Regions from separate parts of the Nostoc sp. MS1 genome, predicted to be linked through region 1. Evidence: riboswitches for the same ligand, from Rfam matches in the RefSeq annotation. Region 1 holds a riboswitch; the other holds the start of a gene.

Region 1 (7,972 bases):
CGTTCTAGCAATATTTGCTGCAAGGGATAACGGTCAACTATTACCAGCCGCCGTGACAGGGTTTCATAATCTGCATCTTTGTCTTCTAAGATGGGTTTGAAATCTCTCTCAATACCTTCGGAAGTCAAATCTGCTTTGTTTGTAACCAGTAGATAACTTTCGATCCGCCGTTGTAAATCTTGGGTAACTTCTCTTTCTTCTTCGGCGGTAACTATCACTAACACCGATTGACGTACAGCTTCTAGTCTGTCAGCAATATGCTGAATTTGGGATTGAGTCAGTAGTCCCCGTTGTTGGAGAAGATTGACAAAATCATTGCGAGAAAGTCTTTCTAATTCCCGGCGTACTGTACCAGGGTCGGCGGCTGGGTCATGGATAACATCGCGGAACTCTTCGGCAATTCTTTGTTCACTCAACTGCCAAGCATAGGTGTTAGACAGATAGTTTTCTACATCCGCCCGAATGGGACTGTAGGGTTGTGAAGGAACGGGTAAACCTAATTTATCTGCTTGTTCTGTAGCTTTGTCTTTAGCTGTGGTCAGTGCTTGCCAGATTTTCTCTACATCTATATCAGACAAGTCTGTTCTACCCAAAGCAATTCCGGTTAAGGCGGAGATACCTTGTTGGATGCTGCTTTGAATTGGCCCTACGGGTGCAGATTTTTGGGCATCATCCTTAGTAGAACGGGTTTCGGCAATTAACCTATCTAACTTGGCACTGAGTTCGTCAGTTTTCGCTTGTCCTGGTGGTAGTGATTTGAGGTAATCAACCAACTCAGACAAACGGTCTTGGGTGGGTTCGTGTTGAGATACGGTTTGTTGCCAAACTTTGTATAGGGTGTCAGCAATTCGCTTCGTATCTTTTTTAGAAAGGTCGGTACGACTGCTAACTAGGTCGATGAACTTTTGGCGATCAATATTGCGTAAGTCTGGACTCCCGGCGATCGCTTTTAGTTGGGGGTCATTTAACAACCTTTCAAATTCACTGCGAATATTAGATATGTCTAACTCTGGTGGACGCAGTTTTTCAATATAATCTTCTATGTTTTCGCGGATACTGATAGGGTCAATAGCACTGCCCAACTCGCGACGGACGGCTGCGGCTGCGGCTTCAGCTGTGGCTACTACTTGCTGATTTACAGCTTTTGCACCCAAAGCGGCTGTAGCTGTTCCCATAATTGCCTGAAAGCCAGAGGTAGCAGTATTAACTACTGAACCAACGAGGGAACCAACGGTAGTGGAACTAACCCACACCAGCAACAAGAAGTATGCACCCCAAATTACTAGACCAAGAATTGCACCCAATCTGGGGTCTAAAATTACTAGGCTAAGTTTTACAGCCAAAAAAGAGGCAACTAATAAGGCAATGGTGACAGTAATTAATGTCCACAAACCTACAGCCGTACCTATCTTACGAATTGTACCGCCAAAACTATCTGACTCCCCTGAATTGGGATCTGAGTCAGATGAACGCCCCAGGTAAGAAATACCTGCGGCGACGGAGAGGTTGGTTAATACTAGCTGGAAGGCAAAAGCCAAAATTACCCCAGATAGTAAAGCCACAAAAAAGCGCGGCCCAGAAGTAAGCACCGAAGCCTGCGCTGGTGTTACATTTGTCGTAGTATCCACTGGAATCTGTGCCGCCCACCATAGGGGCGATAAGAGTTCCAATGAAATTTCCGTACTTTGAAACATTGTATTTCCTTCTTCTAAACAATATAAATTTGCATGGTTTTAGAATTTAGTCAGCAAAATCTCTAATTTCTGTATCTATCGCAATACCCAAATCTTCTTGTTTACAGAATCTAAGAAATTAGTACATCAAAGCATCTCTCCAAAGTTTGAAACCTATATCCTGCGGTAGATAGAATTTATATTATTTAGGCTAGTAATTATTCACCAATTTTTCTATAAAATAGCGTGAAAATGCTTGCTAGTTAAGGTTATGTCCGCTTTATTTTTAATTACTTAATTTTCAGCTAATTTCTTTCTTAAAATTAGCTATTTATTAAAGTGAAAAATTCAAGGCTTTACATTTATTTACAAATACTACTTTTATCACCCCCTCAAGGGGTATTTGACAGTATAAAAGTATGTTTAACTATCGTCCTTGAGAAGTGGCTATAGTTTGTGTCCATTGACAGAAAGCAGCTTGTTAATGAATAGCTAAAGTTAAGTTAAGTAACAAATGCTGCGGAACAAAAAAATGCAAACTCGCTCCTCCACCGACCTACCAACAGTTGCTACAGAATATAACGGCTTAGATCGTAATGCTTTTGAGTTTGGTTGGACTCCCCAAGCCGAACTTTGGAATGGCCGTTTCGCCATGATTGGTTTTTTAGCTTATTTATTGTGGGATTTAGCAGGTTATAGCGTTTTGCGCGATGTTTTAAGCCTGATTGGTTATTAGAAAATTAAATATTTACTAAAAAAACAATTTATTTAGGAGACAAAACAATGGCTACTCAAGAAACTCGTCCAGCTACCGATTTACCACCAGTTGCTACAGCATATAACGGCGTAGATCGTAACGCTTTCATTTTCGGTTGGAACCCCCAAGCTGAATTGTGGAATGGTCGCTTGGCTGCGATCGGCTTTTTAGCTTACTTGCTGTGGGATTTAGCAGGCTATAGCGTTCTGCGTGATGTACTCCACTTCATCGGTTACTAAATCATTAGTCCATAGTCATCAGTCATGAGTTGACTAACAACTTGCAAAATTTGAGGATAAAAACAATGGCTAATCAAGAAACTCGTCCATCTACCGATTTACCAACAGTTGCTACAGCATACAACGGCGTAGACCGTAATGCCTTTCTATTTGGTTGGACACCCCAAGCGGAATTGTGGAATGGTCGCTTGGCTGCGATCGGATTCTTAGCTTACTTGCTGTGGGATTTGGCAGGCTATAGCGTCCTACGTGATGTATTGCACCTCATCGGTTACTAATACCAAGTTGCAGTCAAAGATAGTAACTTGGGCTGGGAGTGGGGAGTAGGGAATAGGGAGTAGGAATATTATGTCTGAACGCAACTTAGTATAAATTGTCATTAGTCGATTGACGACTGACAGAAATCGCAAAATTTAAGGAGACAAAACAATGGCTAACACTGAAACTCGTCCATCTACTGATTTACCAACAGTTGCTAAAGCATACAACGGTGTAGACCGTAACGCTTTCATCTTTGGTTGGACACCCCAAGCGGAATTGTGGAATGGTCGCTTGGCTGCGATCGGCTTTTTAGCTTACTTGCTGTGGGATTTAGCAGGTTACAGCGTCCTGCGTGACGTATTACGCATCATCGGTTACTAAGCTTAAATAACGTTTCTTGGCAACGATAGTTAATCTTTGCCAAGAAGCCTACAATAAGAACTTGCAAATACCCGACTTCTTTGTGAAGTCGGGTATTTGTATGATGTGTATACACTGTAAACGCTTTAAAGAGTTGCTGCATAAACTTTGAGGAAAGTTAAGATGAAACTTACATTTCAAACACTCCACAAGGATCATGCGTTGGCAATTCTTAACTGGCGCTATACTCCCCCATACGATTTTTATAACTTTAACGCTGATACCGTCCTTGAAGATTTGCGCTATCTGCTTGACCCAAAAAATGCTTTTTACGTAATTTTAAACTCACTAGGAGAACTCGAAGGCTATTGTTCTTTCGGAGCGGATGGTCAAGTGCCTGGTGGCGACTATAGGGTTGAAGCATTGGACTTAGGTATGGGGATACGACCAGACTTAACAGGACTTAGACATGGCAAGTACTATGCCCAAGGTGTGATCAAGTATGGGGCTGATCGATATGAAGCGCAATTATTTCGGGTGACGATAGCGCAGTTCAATAAACGAGCGCAACGTGTGTGGCAGAAGTTAGGATTTGAGCAGGTAGAAGAGTTTAGCAAAATTAGTAGTAGGGAAAAGTTTGTGATTATGACTCGCGCAGTCTAAACGGTCAGTACCAGAAAGTTGGCTAAGTATTTCATTTTATTTGCGATCGCAGTGGTTATCCAGATGAACCAAATACTTAAGTTAATCCAGAATTATCAGTAGAAATTCAATAAATTAGGTACTTTATATCAAAAACCGAATTAACACATATAAAGCAGAAGTCACCAGTTGTAATATTGTTACTGGAACGCCATAGTGAAGGAAAGTTTTAAAAGAAATACGCCGTCCGTGCTGTTCCGAAATACCAGCAGCCACGATGTTAGAAGATGCGCCTACAAGTGTGCCATTACCTCCCAACGTTGCACCAAACATCATTGCATAAAACAAAGGTAAAACCTCCGGTGGAAACTGTCCTGAAAAATCTCGCGCTAAAACTTCTGTTGGTGCTAACCCTACTGTCACAACATATTGTTTGAGTAAGGGAACCATTGCCACAACTAGGGGAATATTGGGAACAACACTGGATAATATACCAACCAGAAATAATAAAACCAAGGAACCCAAGATAATATTTTTACCTAAAATTGCAGCTAATACTCCCGATAAACTGTTAATTATACCTGTTTTTTCTAAGCCACCAATCAGCACAAAAATACTCATGAAAAATATCAATGTACTCCAGTCTACATCTCGTAAAATATTATTAACTGTGTCCAGCTTACTCTGATGAGCTAATAGTAAAGCTAAAGCTGCCCCTAATAAAGCCACCGCAGCCGGGGAAATTGGTATAGGTAGAGATTCACCAATGACAAAAAACAGTAGTACAAAGGCAACAATTACTGCACCTAAACTTAATACTCGTGGATGATTAATTTGTGGATGTGGTAGTTCTGCCAAATTTTCTAATTTGGTATGCCAAATTTTCCGAAATAAAAATGGTAGGGTTGCAGTCACGGTGACAACAGCGATAACACCGCCTAAGCTTAATCTTCCTAAATAATCTATAAAGCTAATATTAACAGCATCACCCACAATAAATGTAGCTGGATCACCAACTAATGTGAGCAATCCAGCACTATTAGCTATTAAAACCATCAATATAAGTAAGGGAACAAAATTTATGCCTATTTCCTGAGCCATTGGTGGAATTAGAGGTGCTAATAACATTACTGTTGTGGCATTGGGTAAGACTGCACAAATCGGAGTCACGATACCAACAATACCCAACAGGAGGCGTTTACCATCACCTTTTGCCAGTATTACTATTTGTGTTGCTAAATAATCAAATATTTTTGTGGGTTCAAATGCTCTCACCAAGACCATTACCCCAAAGAATAAACCTAATGTGCCATGACTATTACCAATGTAAGCAACAGCTTCTTGTAAAGTCATGACGTTGGTAAAGACTAATATTAATGCTCCTAACAATGCAGCAATAGTTAAATGCACCCATTCGGTCATAATTAGGAAAATAACGCTGATAAATACTATGACACTTAGGAGTGCTTGCCAGTTTTCCACACTATGCTCCTTGGAGTTTATTTGGTTGCATAATAGCGAAAAAAGCCACTGAAGTACAGGTGGCTTTTCTGTGTATGTTATTTTATTCTGATTTTCCTTCTATTAGAAACAGTGAATTAACCGACGATAAAGAGGAAAAAGTCGATGTTGGCTGATAAGTTTATATTTCAATGCTGAGTAGATGCTATGAATAATTTCTCAACTATTGAGAGGAAATTATTCATCCATCGATTCGGGAATACCTAAGACAGCACAAGGAAAATCAGAACCTAAATTTTGAATTAAGGGATGATAGGCAGATTTACAACCTATAAATAATATGTCAGCAGCTTCTAACTCTGCCACTTTTCTTAATTCTGTACTCACACAACCAAAGCGTAAATGAGATTTAAACGAACCTTGCCATTCTTCGGCTAAACTTCTAGCTTGCCAAAGAACTCTATCTGCTTCTTGCAAAGGTGTGATTGTGTCTGTTTGCAAATATGACTTGATGTCTGTCAATTGTGGTTGAGTTATCACAGATGTCACAGACTTTGTTTGTTCACTTATAGACAATTCTTTTGTTGGTGTACGTTTACCAAAGCTCAAGATATTACTATAGTCAACTGGACAACTTTCTTCTAATACATAAACAGCTTGCACTGTGACTTGTTGATTAGTCGCTAATCTGGTTTGGTGGGCAATCCAAAAGGCGATATCTAGTGCAGCATGACTATTAGGAGAAGCGTCATAACCGACAATTAAGTTGATTGATGACGTTACTTGAGTTTCTTGAGGTTCTGGTAATAATACCATTTTGTCAATTAGATCATTGCGACCCATAGCACTTTGTAGGCGTGCTAGCATTGGCTTAATTTTCACAGCTTTAACTTCTCCTAAACTCAACGAACTAATAAATGAGAAGTAGGGTAAAACGGAATTTATATCCGCAAGGAAACCCCAATAACAACTGGTATTAAAGCCAAAGTTTTGGGGGTTCCTTCCATTGCCTACGGAGTTAGCTGACGGGCTAAGACTGGAAGGTGTCTCTCTTTTGAGCGCTGAGTTAACTGTTAATTGCTTTTACTGTTGACTCTAGGTTGGCGACTCGTTTGTAAGATGCGCCCCTTAAGATGGTTCCTCCGTTCCAAATTATTTCAGGCTTAATTTGAATTAGGCTACCCACTAAAGAAATAATAAACTAAATTATTCTTCTTGTGTAAAATATTTGTCGAGGAAATTTAAGGCGTGATTTCGCAGTTCAAAATATTCTTTGGAGTTTCGCATAGCAGCCCTATCTCTGGGATGAGGAAAGGGTACTTCTAATATTTCGCCAATGTTTGCGGCTGGGCCATTTGTCATTAAGACGATGCGATCGCTCATATAAATTGCCTCATCAACATCGTGGGTAATCATCATTACGGCTTGCCGATTATTTTCCCAAATATCTAATACTTGTCTTTGTAATTTGCCTCTTGTTAGTGCATCTAAAGCACCAAAAGGTTCATCCATAAGTAACATTTTGGGACGAATTGCTAAAGCTCTAGCAATGCCTACTCGTTGTTTCATACCTCCAGAGATTTCATCAGGATATTTATCTGCTGCCGGGGTTAAGTTTACCATTGCCAAGTGTTCGTTCACAATGCTAATTTTTTCAGACCTATTAGCATTTTTTAACACTTCATCTACCGCTAGGCGGATGTTCTCTCTGACTGTTAACCAAGGTAACAAAGAATAATTCTGAAACACCATCATTCTTTCTGCCCCTGGCTTGTTAATTTCTTTACCATCAAGCCTAACTGAACCAGATGTGGATTTTTCTAACCCGGCAACTATTTTTAATAGCGTTGATTTACCACAACCAGAATGCCCAATTACGGAAATAAATTCATTTTCACCTATAGTTAAATTAACCCCATCTAAAACTACAAAGTTACCTTTATCTGGTGTGGGATAAGACTTAACTAAATTTTCTATTTCTAAAAAATTAGGGTTAGACTTAGCTTTTTCATGGCTATCTACTACTGATGGTGTATATTTCATCTCAAAAGCTCCTAAAAATAGTAACTATATATGTGTAAAATCCCAATCAATCTAAGACATGAAAAAACGAGTGGGAGCGTTAGCCCTAATTGCAAAACTATTTAAGTAACCAACGGGATCGCTGGGATCAAAACCTTTTTTATCTATAAATACTTCTGGTGGTTCGACCTTGTAATCATCCTTGGGACATTCAATCCCCATTTCGGCAGCTATCTCTCGATATAAATCTGTTCTCCAGCCTTTTTCGGCTAATTTATCAGCATTTTTGGGAAATTCTTTGATTTGTCCCCAACGGGCGGCTTGAGTCATTAACCACAGACTACGCGATCGCCATAAAAATGTCGAGTGTTCGTTTGGTTGTTTGGGTAAATTGTCAGGGATATCGTAAAATATTGTGGTGTCGTCAGCTTTGATAGTGCGGTCTTTACCATCAAAACCACCGTAGTTATAGTTACCAAGAATAGCTGGCCCTGTAAACTTCGTGATTGGCGCACCCTGTTTTTTCGGTCTTGCACCTGTAAAGGAACGGTCTGTAA
Region 2 (7,972 bases), 330 kb from region 1:
TCGCCCTGTGGCACGAACGGGATATTTCCCACAGTTCTGTGGAACGGGTAGTTTTACCAGATGCTTGCATTTTGACCCACTTTATGCTGGTAGAAATAACCGAGTTGGTGAAAAACCTGCTAGTCTATCCAGAAAATATGGCACGCAACCTCAACTGCTATGGCGGCGTTGTGTTCAGCCAAAAAGTGCTGCTGGCATTGGTAGATAAGGGACTCAGCCGAGAAGAAGCGTATGCGATCGTGCAACAAAACGCTCATGCTGCCTGGAACAAGCCAGAAGGCAACTTCCACGATTTGATTACTAAAGACCCGCGTGTGGCTAAAATCTTATCGCCAGAAGAAATCGCTGTGTGTTTTGACCCACAGCAACATCTCAAACATTTGGATCAGATTTTCCAAAGATTGGGTATTTAGAAATGGGGAGTGGGGAGTAGGGAGTAGGGAGTGGTGAGACAGCGCTGCGGGAGGGTTTCCCTCTCTGACGAGACGCTGACGCGAACCGCAGGCGACTGCGAACCCGAAGGGGGGCAGATAAGAGAGTAAAGATATAATCTTTTATTATGATTCCCCCTCATCCCTCTACTCTAACTATGCTGCTACAGCCTCTTTCTTCACTTTTGCAGGTGTCTTTTGAGTTAATAACTGAGTATATAACTTACTCAATTGAGAGGCTACACCGTCCCAGCTAAAGGTGGTTTCGACTCTCTTACGAGCTGCTGCACCTAGCTCATTCCGCCATGTTGGGTTGGAAATGATGCGGTCTATAGCTTTGGCAAAAGCTGCTTCATCTTGTGGGGGTGCAAGTAAACCAGTTACTTCTGGTACCACTGTAAACTGCAATCCGCCTACGTTACTGGCAACTACAGGGGTGTTGCTGGCCATCGCTTCAATTGCAACTAGACCGAAGGGTTCGTAGTGGCTGGGGACGACGCAAACATCAGCCGCCGCGTAATAGTAGGGGAGAATTTCATGGTCTAAGCGACCAGCAAAGGTGGTGCAATCAGTTAATCCTAATTCAGCAACAATATTAGCAATGCGATCGCGCTCAATCCCATCGCTTTGACCAGGACGGCTACCGCCACCAATTACTAGCTGTAGGTTAGCTTCACCTCTCAAGCTAGATTGAGCAACAGCCCTAACTAAAGTTTCAATACCTTTACGGGGATCAAAGCGACCTACATAAAATACCATCTTGGCATCAGGTGCAATTCCCAATTTTTCCCGTGCGACAGACTGTTCAATGTCGCCAAAATTATCAATATCTGTACCGCAGGGGATCATATCAATCCGCCCTTTCTTAGAAACTAGGGTTTCCATGTGTTCCTGTTCTTGAGGACTAGTAGCAACTACACGGTCTACAGTTTCTAAACAAGTTTTTTCTATAGCTAATCTCTGACTAGCAATGGCGGGGATATCTGCGATAGTGTTATATTTAATTGCCCCTAGAGAGTGGTATGTATGCACCTGCACTAAAGGTTGGCGCTTTTTCAACTCCATACCCACCCAGGATGACAACCAGTAATTTGTGTGGATGAGTTCGTAAGTATAACCTTGACGCTCTTGGAAGCGTTGTAATTCATCAACAAATTCTGTCAAGTATTCAAATACGTGATCTCGTCCAATGAACTCAACTGGCCCGGCTGTTAATCGAATTGTCCGGCAATTAGTGCTATGTTGAACGATCGCCGCTTGGTCAGGACTAATACGGCGGGTGAACATATCAACTTGCCAACCCATTTCGGCTAGTGCATAACCTACTTGCCGAACATATACATTCTGACCACCAGCCTCTTCTTGACCTATTTCTACAGCTGGGTCTCCAGAAACGGAAATCAGCGCAATCCGATGTGTGTTAGTTTGGAACATAGTGAGCTTCACCTCAAGGCAACTACTCCTGCCTCATATATAAGATTTGAGGACAGGCTAAACGAAGCGGAAAGCTACCAGCCAAGGACACTGACGACAGACATTATGGTTAAAAAATGCTGTTCGTTCAATCTCCTCTCAATGCCGACGAAGTTAGCTGACGGGCTAGAACTGAGAGATGTTCTTTTTGGATAATCCAAAATACGCCCCGAATTTGGTTCCTCCGCTCCTGATTTTGCTTAATTTATAAGGCAAATATCAGGATTAGGCTGACTGATTGACATTTGCTTATACTATACTTGCGATCGCAATTATAGTCAATGAATCACAGAACAAACGTGTCTTAAATTGCCTCTAAACTATTTGCTAATACCTTAAGGAAAGTATCATAAATTAGATTAGAGTAAGCAATCTTTGGCTAGAAAATTTATTTTCTATAGTCATGATATTAACCGGATGGCACTAGGTTGTTCAACTTTCTCAAGATATATTTCCATCATAGTACTTAATTTTATACTAGTTTAGTTAGCATCTGTCTTTCAATAGGGAATAGGTAGTAGAAAAGGTTGCAGGCAGTAGGAATTTGTGGATATTGTCAGGCAATGGCAACAATTCAGGCAATACTTATAGTATTCGCTTAAAAACACACAAACTTATCCGCTTGACATTTTAATAGTCTACGGCGATGAATAAAAACAAAATTTTTGAGATTTTATATCTGTAAATATTAAAAAAATATTAAAATGAAAAATTTAGTTAATGAGGATGAAGCTATAAATATATTTAATTTTATCTAAAATATACATCTTCTGGATATTGACAGATGTTACCATCTATAAATAGTTGAAAATATATAACAATCTATATATCAAAAGACATAATTACTGGAATTATGTCTAAATAGTTATGTTCTAATGCTTGATTTTTAAGAACAAGCTGCTAAAAATAGAGAAGGGATTTTAAAATCTCATAGTCAATTTCGATCATTTGACCCTTCTACGCTAGTCCGCTTGAGCGGACTTTTTTGTTATCTTCATCAGTTGCAAAACCCGTACATGCAAGAGCTTAAGCTTATTGTTCATTCGCTTGTGTACAGGAAAAATGCCATAATAATTTAGAATATCTAGGCTTGAACTAAATAAAGAGCAATAGTATAGTATTTTATTCTATGGATAATGACTTATTAGCTTTTTTTGCAGGTGTAGCGTTACTTATTATCTATCTCTGTTTCTCTGCATTGACTGAAATGGGAACTAAATGGCCTGGGAAAAAGTAATACCAGTCAACAAATCTCAAGGGTTTCCTAAATTCAGAAGCATCTGTTTCAAAAATAGTGTATTTCGCTCACAACAAGGATACTTACTAGAATTGAAGTAAGTACTGTAACCTAGAAATAAAATACCAGCCAGTAGTAGTGCTAAACCTGTTATCTTGACTAAAAGTCTTATGATCGAGAAGGAATAGAGTTTGTAAGGCTATATAGTGCAGATACAGGAAAATGATTCCTCAAGTAATGCCAGTAAATCTTACTCATGATTTATACTAGCTTTACTCTAACTACACTACCTAATCATTAACGTACAGATTCCACAATTACCATGATGGTAATTAAACACAATAAGATAACTGCAAGAGGCCCGAACACAGCTTGTAAGATGGCAACTAGCATACTGTTGATGTATACAGTACCTAAAACTTTAGAAATAACGTAGGCAATAGCAAAACCAAAAAGCATCAACAAAAAGTATTTGATTGACTTAGCAACTAAACGAAATAACAGGGTGTCTTTATTTGTGGTCATGACTCTATCTCAATAAATGGTGGATATATTTCGGGACAAATCAGCTATTTATCTCAACGGATAAACCGAGGTTATGCTTGTGGTTTATCGTTTTGTTTCTCCCAATTAATTAACACTGGGTGGGGATGTAACAAACTCAACAGCACCACATTTAAGGCAGACATGTGTATCAACATTTTTGCTATCTTGGACAAATGCTCAATAATTATGATTACACTCCTGTAGGGTGGAAAAACATATCAATATTTGCACGCTCTACAGAATCTAGTCAGTTAATACCTACCGCTTTTTTAGTCTAATTAAGTGATGACTAATGAATTTATTTATAATTTTTGATTTGGATTAAAAAACTAAAATTTAAAATCGCAAATCATTAATTATTTAGTCATCAGACCCTTCTTTATGAGTAAGCCAAAAGTATTAGCTTTACTCTTTTAATCTCTCCTCAACCGTATCTCCATTGGCAATTAACTTAACTTTGCCTGTATTGATTACAAGCATAATACAATGTTAGGAAATTTGCAGTCGGATAAAGTAAGAGATTTACTCCCCTACTGGGTAGGAAAAAGTAGTTTGGGGTATGACTGCCGAAAGAGAAATTCTAAAAATATAGTTATAATTAAGCACAAGTGATACAGTCAGGCGATCAATGGGTGCAGAAGAAGCTTTAGAGCTTTTGGATACTTTGGTTTTTCAGACAACAGGGGAACATCTAGATACAGCGCAGAGAACATTACTACGTAATTTATGGGAGGATGAAAGGCGGACTTATCAAAATATTGCTGACATTTGTGGTTACACAGAAGCACATTTGAAAGCAGTTGGTGCGGAACTTTGGCAAATATTAACAGATGTGTTGGGGGAAAAAGTCTCGAAATCTAACTTTTTTTCAGTAGTTCAGAGATTTGGGCGATCGCATATTGCAGGGCGTAGCCCATCGCAAACACTGCCGAAGATGTCGCCTATTTTAAGTCCAGTCGTTAATAATGGCAAGCCACCAGAACTAGATTACAACTTTGTGGGGCGTGATCGCGAAATAGTCGAGCTGAATAACTACGTAATCCGAGGCGCAAAGATTATTCTCATCCAAGGCGAAGGCGGCGTTGGTAAGACTACCCTGGCGCGTAGATATTTGAAAACGCAAGGTTATTATTTACTAGAGTTGTGGATGGCTAAGGAAAGCCAAAATATTGTGTCTGTGGAGAGTGTGGTTGAGGAATGGCTGAGGGTTGATTTTAACGAAGAACCTGGTAAAGAGTTCGGTATTAATTTAGAAAGGTTGCGGCGCAAACTAAGGGATGCAGCCTGCAAGATAGGGGTTCTAATTGATAATTTAGAGTCTGCTTTAGATAGAAATGGACGTATTATTACTTCTCGTCGTCCTTATGTAGAGCTTTTACGAGTTTTAGCAGACCCTAGCATTCAATCTATCACTTTGATAACCAGTCGTGAACGTCTGTATGAATCTGGGGTAGATGTGGCTTTCTATTCTCTGGGGGGTTTAGATGAGTCAAGTTGGCTCAAGTTTTGTGCTAGTTGTCAAATTAAATCTGACTCTACAGCATTGAGTGAAATGTGCAAAGCTTATGGTGGCAACGCTAAAGCTATGCAGATTATTAGTGGTACAATCACCACAGATTTTGAAGGCGATGCAGATATTTACTGGCGAGAGAATAAAAATGATTTATTAATTGAACCAGAACTAAAAAACTTGGTTGCTAGTCAATTTGACCGTTTAGAACAGATGGATAGTGAAGCATATCGTTTACTTTGCCGTTTGGGATGCTATCGCTATCAAGATGTGAGCCATGTAAATATTCAAGGGTTACAATGTTTACTTTGGGATGTCCCTGAAGAACAAGCTAGACGAGTAATTAAATATTTGACAGACCGTTTATTGATAGAATTTCGTAAAGGGAAATATTGGTTACATCCAGTCATAGCTACAGAAGCGATCGCCAGATTAAGACAAAGTGGAGAATGGCGCATAACTCACCAAAAAGCTGCCGAATTTTGGCATAATAGCGTTACTCAAGTCGAAAATCCCCAAGATGCTTTGATGGCATTAGAGGCTTATCATCACTACATGGAAATTGGTGATTTTGAGCAAGCTGCTAATGTAATTATTCGTGGTAGACCAAATAAATGGGATAATAGAATATCTTTGGGGGTTTTATTTAACCGATTGGGTTTATTAGAAACGTTGATTGCTGTAATTAATCGCTTAATTGAAAAACTAGATTCTGATTACCATTTAAATATACTATATAACTTACTGGGTAGAGCTTATCACCAAGTAGGTAATATTAAAGCAGCATTGGACTGCCATTATAAATCCAATGAAATTGCAGAAAAACATGGCTTTCTGCAAGAGAGAATATCTAGTAGTTTTAATTTAGGACTATGTTATACAGATTTATGGGAAATTGATAAGGCAATCCAGATTTTTCACTATGTAAAGAATTTAGCAGCAACAGACAAAAACTATTACCAATATGTGGTTTATTCTTTGTGTTGTTTGGCTTATTTAGATTCTTCTGTAGGACAGAATGAAAATGTAGAGTCTATGTTAAAAGAGGCCAAAACTGGGTTAGTAAATGAGAGATTAACTTCTTGGGGAATAGGCACAAGTTTACTATTTCTGAGTTTGACTTATAAAAATTTAGGCTTGATAGAAACGGCTTGGGAAATGTGCCATCAAGCTATTAACCATTGTCAGCAAAATCAGTTTAGCTTTTTAGAAGCCAGGGCTAAATCGTGTTTAGCCTCATTATATCGAGAAAAGGGAGAATTTACAGGAGCGATCGCTAAACATTTAGAAGCCATCAGCCATATGAATACGGTATCTGATAAATGTAACTTAGCTAAAGCATATTATCAGTTAGGTTTAACTTATCAAAAGATGGGGGATGTTAACCAGAGTAGAAAGACATTTCAGGCTGCGATCGCTATTTTTAATGATATGCCTGCACCTAAGCAAGTAGAGAAAGTAAAAATAGCAATGGCGCGTTTAGAAAACAGTTAAATTTTGTTAGACTGAAATTATTAACTCAATGGAGATAAAAGCAATGCCTAAACCAGAGAAAAACCTTATTAAAATTGACCCAGGAACCGCAGTTTTAATTGCTGGGGCATTAATACTTCTACCTCTACTATTCGCCGGATTTTGGCAATAATTGTACATACCAATTATTTTAGTAGCTTTTGTACCAAGCGTAGTGAAGACATCACTAGCTTAATACGCTGTTGAGTTTTAGATGCAGTTTTTACTTCATCTAATATCTTCTGCAACTCAATTAGATTTTCTTGATTAATGCCAATAATAGTAGATTTAAAAATAGCAGTTCTGACACTATCAAGGGCATTTTCGCATTCTTGATACACTTGTCTATACTCATTAGCATCATCCCATTTACTATCGATTCTCGCGGTTGTCAATTCAAACTGAATTTGTGGCAAAAGACTAGCTAATTCTGTTTCTATTTGATTTAGTTGCTCAATCTTTATTTGGTTGTTAGGTAGATTTTTTAATTTGGTAAGTATGGTTTGTAATTTATTAATTAATTCATTATTACTCTGCATAGAATTATATATAAATTAAGTTCATTGACATAGCTGCGGTTTAGATGTTTGCAGTTGTGTTCTTCTCAAAGATAGATCACTCACAAATTCTCTTAATGTTCGGTCTTCATTAATCACCCTTTCTACAGTTCTCATTCTAGTTCTAAGGCTACTATAGTTTTTACCAGTAAGATTGCTTGTTATCCCCATAATCTGCGTGACTCTTGTAGCAATGACATCAAAACTTAGATTTGAATAATCATCAATCAATTTTGATAGCTGTCGTCCAGTATCCGCCGCTATTAAGAGTTTAGTCATAGTCTCATCAAGTGCCGCTTTCTCATCAGCATTTACTCTCAACCATTCATCTATTTGTTCTGCAACTTGGCGTTTAATTTCTTCTGCTGAGGTTGATGAAGATGAATTACGAATATTGTATAGCCGACGAAGCTGCTGTAACCTAACGCTAATTAAAACCCGTTGCGAATTGTTTGGTTGAGGCGGTCTTTCTTGAATTTGCTTGGCTAAGAGTAACATTTTTACTGTTAAACATCTTGCAGGTTGAGCCGATTGAGCAACTATTCTAGAACTGCCATAATCAATGTTTTCCAAATTTTGAAATACTTCTAAAGCCGTGTCATATTCGGCAGTTAAAGCATCTAACTCTCGGTCAAGATTTGATGGTTGTTTGTTTGTCTCATTGTCTTGGGTAATAATTTTATTTATTTCGATAATATCTCTAAAG

What was found. A riboswitch is a leader RNA that binds a small molecule or an ion and turns the genes downstream of it on or off. The one in region 1 is predicted to bind cyclic di-AMP.
Region 2: another riboswitch for cyclic di-AMP. It lies ahead of NSMS1_RS23230 (glycosyltransferase family 4 protein); the one in region 1 lies ahead of NSMS1_RS24515 (universal stress protein).

What each region holds. Positions count from the first base shown of each region.
Region 1 covers NZ_AP023441.1:5,697,202-5,705,173, reverse strand. Annotated here, with positions in the region: gene NSMS1_RS24550 (MFS transporter) at 1-1,694, opposite strand, end outside; gene NSMS1_RS24545 (chlorophyll a/b-binding protein) at 2,206-2,409, shown strand; gene NSMS1_RS24540 (high light inducible protein) at 2,457-2,669, shown strand; gene NSMS1_RS24535 (high light inducible protein) at 2,735-2,947, shown strand; gene NSMS1_RS24530 (high light inducible protein) at 3,099-3,311, shown strand; gene NSMS1_RS24525 (GNAT family N-acetyltransferase) at 3,474-3,953, shown strand; gene NSMS1_RS24520 (SLC13 family permease) at 4,077-5,414, opposite strand; gene NSMS1_RS24515 (universal stress protein) at 5,631-6,260, opposite strand; cyclic di-AMP (ydaO/yuaA leader) riboswitch at 6,389-6,583, opposite strand; gene NSMS1_RS24510 (ABC transporter ATP-binding protein) at 6,600-7,436, opposite strand; gene NSMS1_RS24505 (ABC transporter substrate-binding protein) at 7,488-7,972, opposite strand, start outside.
Region 2 covers NZ_AP023441.1:5,372,000-5,379,971, forward strand. Annotated here, with positions in the region: gene purB (adenylosuccinate lyase) at 1-413, shown strand, start outside; gene NSMS1_RS23230 (glycosyltransferase family 4 protein) at 588-1,865, opposite strand; cyclic di-AMP (ydaO/yuaA leader) riboswitch at 1,993-2,146, opposite strand; gene NSMS1_RS23235 (hypothetical protein) at 3,439-3,666, opposite strand; gene NSMS1_RS23240 (tetratricopeptide repeat protein) at 4,316-6,691, shown strand; gene NSMS1_RS23245 (hypothetical protein) at 6,856-7,248, opposite strand; gene NSMS1_RS23250 (hypothetical protein) at 7,270-7,972, opposite strand, start outside.